DNA from 3 places in the Vibrio sp. NH-7 genome. Region 3 is predicted to be linked to each of the others. Evidence: predicted binding sites of a transcription regulator. Region 3 holds the regulator's gene; each other region holds the start of a gene.
The links. Region 3 encodes CRP, which controls carbon source genes, mostly activating them, when cyclic AMP is high. Its sites were predicted from a motif close to TGTGANNNNNNTCACA; they were not measured.
Positions count from the first base shown of each region.

Region 1: a site for CRP is predicted at 2,177-2,192, ahead of cdd (cytidine deaminase). Genes of this name have one in related genera too.
Region 2: a site for CRP is predicted at 2,581-2,596, ahead of deoD (purine-nucleoside phosphorylase). Genes of this name have one in related genera too.

Region 1 is NZ_CM132187.1:1,381,524-1,385,813, reverse strand. It holds gene sbcB (exodeoxyribonuclease I) at 1-847, shown strand, start outside; gene ACUALS_RS06510 (CidA/LrgA family protein) at 1,003-1,368, shown strand; gene ACUALS_RS06505 (CidB/LrgB family autolysis modulator) at 1,368-2,045, shown strand; gene cdd (cytidine deaminase) at 2,301-3,188, shown strand; gene ACUALS_RS06495 (HD-GYP domain-containing protein) at 3,238-4,290, opposite strand, start outside.
Region 2 is NZ_CM132188.1:208,488-212,777, reverse strand. It holds gene phrB (deoxyribodipyrimidine photo-lyase) at 1-616, opposite strand, end outside; gene ACUALS_RS15290 (MerR family transcriptional regulator) at 613-1,416, opposite strand; gene ACUALS_RS15285 (YbgA family protein) at 1,406-2,356, opposite strand; gene deoD (purine-nucleoside phosphorylase) at 2,701-3,411, shown strand; gene ACUALS_RS15275 (lactate dehydrogenase) at 3,473-4,290, shown strand, end outside.
Region 3 is NZ_CM132187.1:269,163-273,452, reverse strand. It holds gene ACUALS_RS01315 (YheU family protein) at 1-50, shown strand, start outside; gene ACUALS_RS01310 (phosphoribulokinase) at 133-1,002, shown strand; gene crp (cAMP-activated global transcriptional regulator CRP) at 1,244-1,876, shown strand; gene ACUALS_RS01300 (2-oxoadipate dioxygenase/decarboxylase family protein) at 1,965-2,756, opposite strand; gene astD (succinylglutamate-semialdehyde dehydrogenase) at 2,943-4,290, opposite strand, start outside.

The sequences.
Region 1 (4,290 bases), 1.1 Mb from region 3:
GAAGATCAAAGCTGCGCAACCTAAGCTGTTTGATTATTTCCTCAGTATGCGCCACAAACGCAAGCTCAACGATCTGATTGATATTGTTAACATGACGCCATTAATGCATGTCTCGGGCATGTTGGGTCGAGAGTGTAATTACACCAGTTGGATGGTTCCTGTGGCTTGGCATCCAACCAACCAAAATGCGGTGATCATGGTCGATTTGGCCAAAGACCCGCAACCCCTGTTCGATTTGGATGTTGAGCAGCTCAATGAGCGCCTGTACACCAAACACTCGGAACTGGCAGACGATGAACTTCCGGTCCCGGTAAAACTGGTCCACCTTAATAAGTGTCCGATACTTGCACCTGCGAAAACCTTAACCGCAGAAAACGCCGCGAATATTGGTATCAACCGAGAGCAATGCCTTGAGAACTTGGCACGGCTGCGCCAAACCCCTGAAATACGCGAAAAGCTGATTGGTTTATACAGTATCGACCGGGAATACGCGAAAGATAACGATGTCGATAGCATGCTTTATGACGGATTCTTTTCTCCGGCGGATAAAGCCTCGATGGACATTATTCGCCAAACCGACCCAAATAATTTAGCGGCGCTTGATATCTCGTTTAATGATGACCGAATTGCACCGCTGCTATTTCGCTACCGAGCACGCAACTTCCCTGCCACTTTAGATGAGTCAGAGCAGCAACGCTGGGCAAATCATTGCCGAGACTACTTCGAAAGTCGTATTGAAGACTATATGCTCAATTTGGAAAACTTAGTTCACGAACATGAAAGTGATGAAAAGAAGCTAGCTATTTTAAAATCCGTTTATCAATACGTACAAAAGCTAGTATCTTAGATACCAGAACGCCTGCACCCTAACAGATGCCTCAGCCACATACACAATAATTACCAGTCATGAGGCACTGACACCCAACCAACATGGGTTTACACCGTGTTGGTTTTTTACGTTGCGTTTTTGCAACGCATGATAATTTCGGACGATAACAACTTATGGCAAAAACAGTGCTGAAATACGTTGTGTCAATGGGGCTGATTTTCCTCTGCCTCATCGCGGGCATCAACATTCAACATCTTCTCGATATTTCGATTCCTGGTAGCATCATCGGCATGCTGATTCTCTTTGGATTGCTTGCAAGTGGACTTGTTCCCGTCGACTGGGTACGCCCAAGCGCAAGTTTATTTATTCGCTATATGGTGCTGCTGTTTGTACCCATCAGTGTTGGGTTGATGGAGCATTTCGATATGTTACTCGCTAATGCGCTGCCGATTCTCGCCAGCGCGGTAGGTGGGACATTCATTGTTCTTGTATTGCTTGGGCTTATGCTTGATCGAATGCTAAAAGGGGGACAAAAGTAATGTGGCTACTCGCTACCCTTGTTGTCTTTTTCGCTGCTCGCTGGTTGTGTCAAAAAATCAAAAGCCCATTTATGAACCCGCTTTTGATCAGCTTAGCTGTACTCATTCCACTTCTGACGTATATGAAGGTTCCGTTTGAGACATATTATGCTGACAACCAGTGGATCAACTATCTGCTTCAACCCGCTGTCGTCGCACTAGCTTACCCTCTGTATGAGCAATTGCCGCAGATCCGAGCAAACTGGCGAATCATCATGCTTGCCTGCGGTGTAGGTAGCGTGATGTCGATGCTCACTGCCAGTATGATTGCCGTCTACATGCAAGCCGACATCACACTGATCGCAAGCCTACTTGGTAAATCTGTCACCACGCCTATCGCGATGGAAGTCTCTAGCCATCTAGGCGGAGAGCCGGCAATTGCCGCGATCTTAGTCCTAATCGTCGGTCTGTTTGGCGCGATTGTGGCGTACCCTGTCTACAACTTGCTTAACATTACTCACCCTATTGCCAAAGGACTTACCATGGGAACGGTATCCCACGCGCTGGGTACCGCAACCTGCGCTGAAAAAGATGGTCAAGACGCTGCATTTAGCTCTCTCGCCTTAGTGGTTTGTGGTGTGATTACTTCTATCCTTGCCCCTTCTTTCTTCGCATTTGCCGTTTGGCTTGCTGCCTAACTCACTTTTGCGACGTTTGGTCGAGCTGTTCAGTCGCAGCTCGACCGACCTCACTTCTCTCTCTTATGTAATCGATACCATGTGTGACCTCACTCTAATTATGTAAACAATAAATTCGTTACACGGATTAATGTGATTTAAATCTCAGTAATGTTTTACTCTTCGCATAAAATGAAATACCAGTATCAAGGCATGTCTGTACTGTAAAGACGCCCGTGCCAAAGATATCAATTAACGTATACACAAGGATTCACCATGAGAAGCCGCATTGAAAAAGCGCTATCTGATGCGCCAAGCCAAATCGCAGAATACCTATCACCCATTCTGTTAGCTGATGACTTTGACGCAACGCTTTCCCCTCAGCAATTTTCAGAGCTTCTGTCCATTTCAGGGCTAGAAGACGACGAACTTCGCGTCGCGCTGCTTCCTTTTGCTGCCGCTTATTCCTATGCACCTATCTCAAATTTTTATGTAGGCGCGATCGTACGCGGTTTGTCAGGACGCTTATACTTTGGCGCGAACGTTGAAATCCTCGGCGCACAACTCGGCCAAACCGTTCACGCAGAGCAGTCAGCCATTAGCCACGCATGGATGAAAGGCGAACAAGGTATTTCAGACATTACGATTAACTTTAGCCCTTGTGGCCACTGTCGTCAGTTTATGAATGAATTGACCACCGCAGATAAGTTAGTGGTGCAGCTACCACAGCGTGATGAAATGACCTTGCAAGAGTATCTACCGGAGTCGTTTGGTCCTTCCGATCTTGGTATCGAGTCTGGACTCATGTCTAGCGTTGACCATGGCAAGCATACGAATGAAACCGATGAAATGGTTAACAAAGCCGTCGAGGCACTTAACCGCAGCCACGCCCCTTACACTAAGAACTTAAGTGGCGTGTGTATTAGACTCGATAGCGGTGAGGTTTACTTAGGTGCATACGCTGAAAATGCGGCGTTTAACCCTAGCTTACCACCACTGCAAGTGGCGATGATTCAACTACTACTAGATGGTAAGTCTTTACAAAATATAGAGTCTGCAGCACTGGCGGAAATGGCCGACGGTACCATCAGTCACCTTGCGGATACACAGGCAACACTGGAAGCAATCAATCCCGATATTCCGGTCGCCTACTTAGCGATATAAAATACAAAAGGCGCTCAATGAGCGCCTTTTGTTTCACTTTGCCACTTACCTAAACGTCAAAGAACGGTGTCGGATCCACTTCTAAGCCGCTTGGGGCAATCGCTCGTTCGATGGTTACTTTACTGTGTTTTACATCAACGTATGACACATCAATGAAACGCTTGTACTTTCGAGAGTAGAAACACTTCACCTCAGGTTTAAGTGGTTCCGCCGCATTAGAAGTCCATACGATGCCGACCCGACCATCACTCAGCTCAACCAAAGCACCGACTGGGTATACACCAATACAGTTGATGAACTTATAGACCAAGTCTCGGTCTAGGTGAAATGGTGTCAGGCTAAGCAAAATCTTAAACGCCTCTGCGGAGCTCATCCCCTTTTTGTAACAGCGATCCGCGGTTAGAGCGTCATATATATCGACAATACAGCTCATACGCCCATGAGTTGGCATCTGCTCAGCAGTCAAGCCTCTTGGGTACCCTGTCCCATCCAATTTCTCGTGGTGCATCAAGCATACGTCACGAGCGATATCGCTCAGCCCAGTAACGGTACTGATGATTTCACCCGCATAAACCTGATGCAGCTTCATGTGCTCAAACTCTTCTGGCGTTAAGCGTGCGGGTTTATGGAGCACTTTGTCGTCGACTTTGATTTTGCCAACATCATGGATAATGCCGCCAATCGCCATCTGTTTTAACGTCTCTTTGGGTAAGTTTAGATGCTTACCAAATGAGACCAATAAGGTCGCAACATTGACCGAGTGTTCCAGCAGGTACTCATCTTTACTTCTTAACGCAGAAACGCAGTGAAGCGCATCAGAATCGATCAGCACGGACTCAATCAAATCATCCGCCCAGCCATCTAGCTCATCTACATGAATAGACTTGCCTTCAAACGTCTGATTAAGAATTTTTTGCGCCAGACCTTTTGCTTCGCGGATAATCTTCGAGGCTTTTTTCTGTTGGGAAAAGCGGCTCATTTTCTTACGCTTTGTCGGTGCGGGAGGCGCGCCTTCTGGCTCCATCTCTGGCTGATCGCTTACTGGTTTAAATACACTGCCCTTTACCGACAGACTTTGATCTACCCAAGCATACTTAACGCC
Region 2 (4,290 bases), on a different replicon from region 3:
TTACGGGATAAACGTCACTACACTCCGTCGGGTAACTGAACGTCATATCATGTTGCAATATGTCTTGTGGTCGCAGCTCTCGACCAAGCTCAACCGCGCCTTTTACTTTCTGAACCTGCACAGGGTATTCCTCGAGTTTCTGTAAGTAAGCACGTTTATAAGGAGTAAAGACTTTAAAATAATGCCCCTGCTTATTTACGACACTGCCTGGCGCAAAGTGGCACTTGTCGTCATAGCGATGCAGCATCACTCCCAGTTCAGACAGCTTACTCTCAGCCTTATCGTCGCGACTCACTTCGTTCAGCTCGTACTCTTTATTGACGTGGACGTTGGTCACACCATATTGCTTAACCCAACTTAACACCACATCGACACTGCTCGCATAATCTGGAGCTTCGGAATAGATCAGGGGAATGTTCAGCTCAGAAAGCTCGCTCTTGAGTTCGACAAGCCGCCTTTTGATTAAATCCGCTTGGATAGGCGCCATTTTATGCTCACGCCAACTATCAGGCGTTGCCACAAATGCGGCGATTACCGGTTCTCTGCTCTCAATCGCCGCGTTCAGTGCCGTATTGTCGATCGTGCGCAAATCGCGCCTCAGCCATACAATTCTCATCTATATTCCTCGTAAGCGGCTAGCACGTCTGACAAGAAAAACTGACCGGAAAACCCACCTCTCACACTCTCAATACCACCAATTTGCTGCTCGGTGAGCGGACGTGGGCTATAGAGCGCTATCGAATCAAATTGCGTATCAAATTCTGCCCGAACTAGACCTGACACATCATCAACGCCATCTAGCAGCGTCATGTTCCATCCATCATCAGATAATTTTGCCGCCCACAAACGACTCTCGATGTCTCGACTTGGATCAAAGTTGATGAACAGGCACTTGCCTCGATGCGATGCTTTGTTTTCTGCTTCAATAATGGCTTCTAACTTTGCGATTAGCAGACCATTAAACAATGCCGTTTGTAGTACCTGCTGGTTACGCTTTACTAAAGAGAGCGATTCGTAGATCGGCTTCACGAACTGTTGAATGACCGCAGGCAATGGATACTCTTTTAGCACCGTATTAATGGTCGATTCGACCCGCTTTTTATTGAGTATGGCAAGAGCAGCGGTGACCTTATCTACTTCTTCTAGGTGTTGGTCAATGGCTACCCCTTGATCCTCGACTAGGGATTCTGCGTCTAACAACGCTTTTACCTTGCCAATAGAGACACCCTTGTCCAACCAGACTTGAATAGACTGAATACGAGCGATGTCTTCTTCTCTATATAAACGATGGCCCTTTTCAGTTCTTATAGGTTTAATCAGGTTGTATCGACGCTGCCACGCTCGCAAAGTGACGGGCTTTACACCAGTCAACTCTGAGACCTCTCTAATGGCATACTGTTTTTCATTACAATCCATAACGTAAACGTAACTCCTGCGGATATGGGTCAAAATATTTTTGTTGTTGCAAATAACTGTCCGGATGGGTCGCTAAATAGTGTTTAATAAGCGTCAGTGGTGCCAATAACGGTATCAGACCAACACGATAGTCATCGATCACTTGGCAAAGCTCCGCTTTCTTTTCTTTATCTAGGTCTCGCTTGAAATAACCCTGCAAGTGCATTAGAACATTGGTATTGTTCTTTCGGCTTGCTCTGTGAGCCATCGCTTTCATCAACCCTTCTCGATACAACTTGAAGAATTCCTCAAGATCGTAGTCAGAAATATTGGCGACCAGCTGGCCAAGTTTCTTATAAGATTCTGGGTGATGAGCCATGAGCGTTAACTTATAGCGAGAGTGGAAGGCCACAATCGCTCCACGTGTTAGGTTATGGCCTACAGACTGGTAGTAGTCATGCAGTGTGTATATACGAGTAATGAAGTTCTCTTTCAATACAGGATCATTTAGACGACCGTCTTCTTCTACTGGTAACCACGGCATTTTTTCCATCAAAGTTTTGGTGTACAAGCCAATGCCTTCTTTCGCAGCACTGTTCTTGCTGTAAACCTTCACACGCTCCATGCCACACGTTGGCGACTTAGCACAGACGATGTAACCACAAAGCTCTTGATCAACAAGCTCCGCAACCTTCTTCTCAGAATAATCGATCATGGCTTCAGTATGCTTATTGTCAGGATTTTTGGTTTCAACAAGTTCGATTCGCTCTTCATTCGACATCAAGCGAATAGTGGGTCTTGGAACCGGCATGCCCATACCGACTTCTGGGCAAACAGGCATAAAGTTGAAGTAGGGCGCCAACTCTTTGGTGACGAATTTACTGATCTTATGCCCTGAGTCGAAACGCACGTTTTCGCCCAGCACACATGAACTGATACCGATATTGATTACATTACTCATCATACTGTCCTCTCAAAGGTGTACAAATTTTTTGTTTGTATAATTATTAGCACAATTTTCTCATGTTATACAAAAATTATTTTTGTACACACAAATGACCGATACGATAAATTGCCTCAATAAGTTCACTTTAAATAAGCAATCGTTTTTCCGAATCGATTGCATTACCACTTTCAACACAAAACGTTATCAATAGCCTTTTTCACTTCGAGTTTGGGTGCTTTTGTGACATACATCTCACGGCTCGAGCGCTTATCTAGCTAGTATTGCCTCAACAGATAAAACAGAATCAACAAAATTGGTAATCAGGAAACTGAATAATCAATAACTTTGGAGTATCAACTATGGCAACCCCACACATTAACGCTCAACCAGGTGATTTTGCAGAAACAGTACTTATGCCGGGTGACCCGCTACGCGCTAAATACATTGCAGAAACGTTCCTAGAAGACGTGAAGCAAGTATGTGACGTACGTAACATGTTTGGTTTTACAGGTACTTATAAAGGTAAGAAAGTATCAGTAATGGGCCACGGTATGGGTATCCCATCATGCTGTATCTACGTTCACGAGCTAATCGCTGAATACGGCGTTAAAAACGTAATCCGTGTCGGTAGCTGTGGCGCAGTGCGTGACGACGTAAACCTAATGGACGTTGTGATCGGTATGGGTGCATCTACTGACTCTAAAGTTAACCGTATCCGTTTCAACAACCACGACTTCGCAGCAATCGCTGATTACGGCCTACTAGAAGAAGCGGTAAACCAAGCTCGCGCTCAAGAAGTGCCAGTAAAAGTGGGTAACGTATTCTCGGCAGACCTTTTCTACACACCTGAAGCTGACATCTTCGAGAAGATGGAAAAACTAGGCATTCTAGGTGTAGATATGGAAGCTGCTGGCATCTACGGTGTTGCTGCAGACCTAGGTGCAAAAGCACTAACGATTCTAACCGTTTCTGACCACATCATCCGTGGCGAAAAACTTAGCTCAGAAGAACGTCAAAAATCGTTCAATGACATGATGAAAGTGGCGCTAGAGACAGCAATCAACATCTAATTCGATTTACTTTGCCACCAAGTGTCTGCTTGGTGGCCCGAATAATCCCGAGGGGGAGATAGTGACAACTGGCAAACTGCCACAGGAAGCAGAAGGTTTACAGCTCAACTTTTGTAAAACATTGGCGTGTGACAACTTTGGATTGAGTGATGCATATCGTTACGTTGTGCAACATGCGAACCCTAAACGACCTGCGATGGTTTGTCGGGAGTGCGGTGCTTTCCCCCCCTTACTTAACAACCAAGAAGTTCTCAACGAGCTTCACCGCTTGCGTCATCTCCATAGCGATGGGCTTCCAGCCTGCCGCAACGATGATTGCGAAAACTTTGGCTTATCAGTCCATACTCACAAGCACCTTTATCATGCGTTTGGTTACAGTGGTGACCGCCAACGCTATCGCTGCAAATGCTGCCAGACAACCTTCGTCGATAAATGGTCTGGAGCCAATAAAAAACTTCATTTCCAAGAAAACCTGCTTGGCTTGCTCTTTATGGGCTATTCTGTCCGCGAGATTTGCCGCAAATTAGAGATCAATCCAAAAACGTTTTATGACCACTTGGACCATATCGCAAGTCGTTGCCGACGCAAGTTGGCGATGTTCGATGCGAGATGGGTTAACCACGCACAATCCTATGAGTTTGCTTCCCACTACGTACAGTTGCAGCCTAAAAGCAACAATGGCGTCCTTTGGATGGCAACGGGCGAAGCCAACAGTGGCTATATATTGTGTCAACACGTCAATTACTCGGCTCAAGAAGAGCCAAGTGGAAGCGTCGATCACGATCCGTATTCAACACCATCACGTTTTGTTTCACGCGATCACTCTTCAGAAGCAAACATGCCAGCACCCAGTCCTTCACCGGTGCTGAAGGAACGTAT
Region 3 (4,290 bases):
TCTCCGAGTTACATGAAACCGTCGACATTCAACTCAAAAACAAATTTTAGAGAACTGCATACAATGACGGTTTACTAAAGCGTGCTATAGTGAACTCCGATTACAGGAACGTATTCAACGACAAGGTTTGTCATGTCAGCAAAACATCCAATTATTGCCGTTACCGGTTCTTCTGGCGCCGGTACTACCACTACTTCAGAAGCTTTCCGTAAGATGTTCAATATGATGAACGTCAAACCCGCATGGGTTGAAGGCGACAGCTTCCATCGCTTCACACGACCAGAAATGGATGTGGAGATCCGTAAGGCGCGCGAGCAAGGCCGCCATATTAGTTACTTTGGCCCACAAGCTAACGACTTTCCTGCGCTAGCAGAGTTCTTTCGTAAATATGGCCATGAAGGTACAGGGCAAGTTCGCCGCTACCTGCACACCTTTGACGAGGCAGTACCATACAACCAAATGCCTGGCACCTTCACCCCTTGGCAAGACTTGCCAGAGAACTCCGACGTTCTTTTCTACGAAGGGTTGCATGGCGGCGTCGTCGATGGCGATGTTAACGTTGCCCAGCATGTGGACTTCTTGATTGGCATGGTTCCAATCGTGAACTTAGAGTGGATTCAAAAGTTTGTTCGAGACACTCGCGATCGAGGTCACTCTCGTGAAGCGGTGATGGATTCGATTGTTCGTTCGATGGACGACTACCTCAACTACATCACCCCACAGTTTTCGCGCACCCACATTAACTTTCAACGAGTGCCGACCGTCGATACATCCAATCCTTTAAATGCAAAAGGCATCCCGAGCTTGGATGAGAGTTTCGTGGTCATTCGCTTGCGCGGAATTAAGAACGTCGATTTCCCATACTTACTGGCAATGATTGATGGTTCATTTATGTCGCGACATAACACCTTAGTCGTGCCTGGTGGCAAGATGAGTTTTGCGATGGAATTGATCGTTCGTCCTATCCTTCAGCAACTCATCGAAACAGGAAAAATTGGCTAGAACTCACGGCTAGAACACGATTACTTTTCATACCGTGATCATGTGCACAGTTTTGCGTAGCAAAACCCAAGTAGGACCCGATTAAAATCAAGAAATCGTTTTCGAAAAAGGATACTATTTGTAACCGAAACACAAGTTGGCTTGCAGCATTTGTAAAGTGCTCTTATCCTAGTAAGCCTATTTAAGGCTTAGCTAAAACATGGAAAGCGGCAAGCGTACCCTGCAGAGGAAGTGAGATATTATGGTTCTAGGTAAACCTCAAACCGACCCAACATTAGAGTGGTTCCTTTCACACTGTCATATTCATAAGTACCCATCAAAAAGCACGCTAATTCACGCGGGCGAGAAAGCTGAGACGTTGTACTACATCGTTAAAGGTTCAGTTGCGGTTCTTATTAAAGACGAAGAAGGTAAGGAAATGATCCTTTCTTACCTAAACCAAGGTGACTTTATCGGTGAACTTGGTCTATTCGAAGAAGACCAAGAGCGTACCGCATGGGTTCGTGCTAAATCTCCTTGTGAAGTAGCAGAAATTTCATTCAAGAAGTTCCGTCAGCTAATTCAAGTAAACCCAGATATCCTAATGCGCCTTTCAGCGCAAATGGCAAGCCGCCTTCAAGTGACTAGCCAAAAAGTGGGCGACCTTGCGTTCTTAGACGTTACTGGCCGTATCGCGCAAACGCTACTAAACCTAGCGAAGCAACCAGATGCGATGACTCACCCGGACGGCATGCAAATCAAGATCACTCGTCAAGAAATCGGTCAAATCGTTGGCTGTTCTCGTGAGACAGTAGGTCGTATCTTGAAGATGCTAGAAGAGCAGAACCTAATCTCTGCTCACGGTAAGACAATCGTTGTTTACGGTACTCGTTAATCTCGATTAACTGCTGAATTTTAAAAGCCACCCATTGGGTGGCTTTTTTGTTTGTGAGCAATACAAACTAGGTAATCCCTGTTCGAACTTACCCATTGGTGCTTTCAAAAATCTTATCAGCAGACGCCGCAACAAACCCTGGATAAAGCTCGCCGTTGCTCATTGGGTAACGCTTGGCAAACTCATAGAAACCACCCGGAATAATCTCTGTGCCTTCAGTAAATTGCACGGGGACTTTGTCTGCCATAGTAGATGACTGTTCGAGCAACACATCTGGGGAGCCTTTCACCTCACCACCAAACTCATTGATGGTAAAGCCTGCATCACGCAGATGGTTGTTCACATCAACCACTTCGCCAAACGCATTTAACTGATTCACGCTCACCGTAAAGTGGTTTGCACCATAACCATGGGCAGCTAACCAAGAAGCGTATTCACTCTCTTTTGCCAACGTCTGGAAATCAGCGTAGCTAAGATTCCACAAACGTCCGCCATACAAAAACTCTGGGCTTTGCAATTGAGAGGCGTCCACCTGCTCAACCAGTTTAGCCACGATGGCCTGCAACTCGGCTGAACACTCATCGACTTTGAGTTCACTGATGAATACTTTCGGTTGCGTTGGGTCTGGATGTTCAAAATGCTTGGCGACTAACTTTTTGCTCTCAAACACATAGTCACCACAAGGGGTGTAACCAGCATCAAGGAATGGTTGAGCCAGCGTCGCAATGCCTAACGGCTCAACATTGAAGGTGCGCAAAGCAATATGGTCGTTGATCAATGCTTCGTCTTCTTGCAGAAGTTGATGCACTTTTTCAGCAGAGGGACATAAGCGTTGAATATAGTCATTCCATAACGGTTGGAACAAAACATCTGGCGTCATAACGCCTCCTTGTATCGGGGTTGTTTACGTTAAAGAGAGCTTTATTAGTATTGTTTTTCGATATAAAAGAGGCCACCTAACCAAAATGTGTCCAGAAAATCTGATTAGGTAGCCTTCAACCTGTGACGTTTAAAGTGCCTTTCGGCTAAGAAAGGCAATAAGGGAAACCTTAGTGGTTTATTATGGTTATAGATCTAACCCTGGGCTTAACGTAGCAGGCAGCAATGTTTCGCTGCCTTCCATCGAAGCCATAGGGTAAGCACAATAGTCTGCGGCATAGTAAGCGCTTGGACGTAAATTACCCGATGCGCCTGGACCGCCAAATGGTGCATCACCACTCGCGCCAGTGAGCTGACGGTTGCGGTTTACGATACCCGCACGGATATGGTCAACAAAGTATTCCCACTCACTGTCATCGGTAGATACTAGGCCAGCCGATAAACCAAAGCGTGTGTCGTTAGCCAGTTCCACCGCTTTTTCCAAACCTCGGTAGCGAACGACTTGCAGCAACGGGCCGAAGTACTCTTCATCTGGCAGTTCTGCAATCGCAGTGACATCAATGATACCCGGTGTAACAAATGCCGCCTCACCCGCTTTCGCCTCGATTAGACTCTCACCGCCAAGCTTTTGCAGATTCGCTTGCGCAGCAAGGATAAAGTCAGCGGCAGCTTTTGAAATTTGAGGCCCCATAAACGGAGCAGGCTCTGCAAATGGCTGGTCGACACGGATCCTGTTGGTTGCTTCCACCAGTTTGCTCACTAGCAGGTCACCTTTCTCACCTACAGGCACATACAAGCGGCGGGCACAGGTACAACGCTGCCCTGCACTGATGAATGCCGATTGGATGATGGTGTAAACCGTGGCATCAAGGTCGCCGTAGTTGTCAGAAATCACCATCGGGTTATTGCCGCCCATCTCTAGCGCCAGCATCTTGCCCGGTTGTCCTGCAAACTGCTTGTGCAGAATATGCCCGGTGTTTGCACTACCCGTGAATAGCACGCCATCAAGACCTTTCGAATCAGCGAGCGCTATTCCCGTCTCTTTGGCACCTTGAACTAGGTTAATCACGCCCTTTGGTAAACCAACTTGATCCCACAGTTTCATCGCAAACTCACCGGTTAGTGGCGTTTGCTCAGATGGTTTGAATACCACGGTGTTACCGGCCAAAAGGGCTGGCACGATGTGACCATTTGGCAAATGACCAGGGAAGTTATACGGACCAAATACCGCCATCACACCCAGTGGGCGATGACGTAGCACAATCTGGTTGCCTGCTGCTTCGCGCTGCGCTTCACCGGTGCGGTCATGGTATGCACGAATCGAAATAGCAATTTTACCGGCCATTGCTGCCGCTTCTGTACGCGTTTCCCAGATTGGCTTGCCCGTTTCTTTGGCAATGATTTCCGCAATCTGCTCGCTGTTCTCTTTCACTTTTTCGGCAAAGGCTAAAACAATCGCCTCGCGCTCAGCAAAGCTCATTTTCTTCCAACCGACAAACGCACTGCGTGCCGCCGATACCGCTTGCTCGACTTGT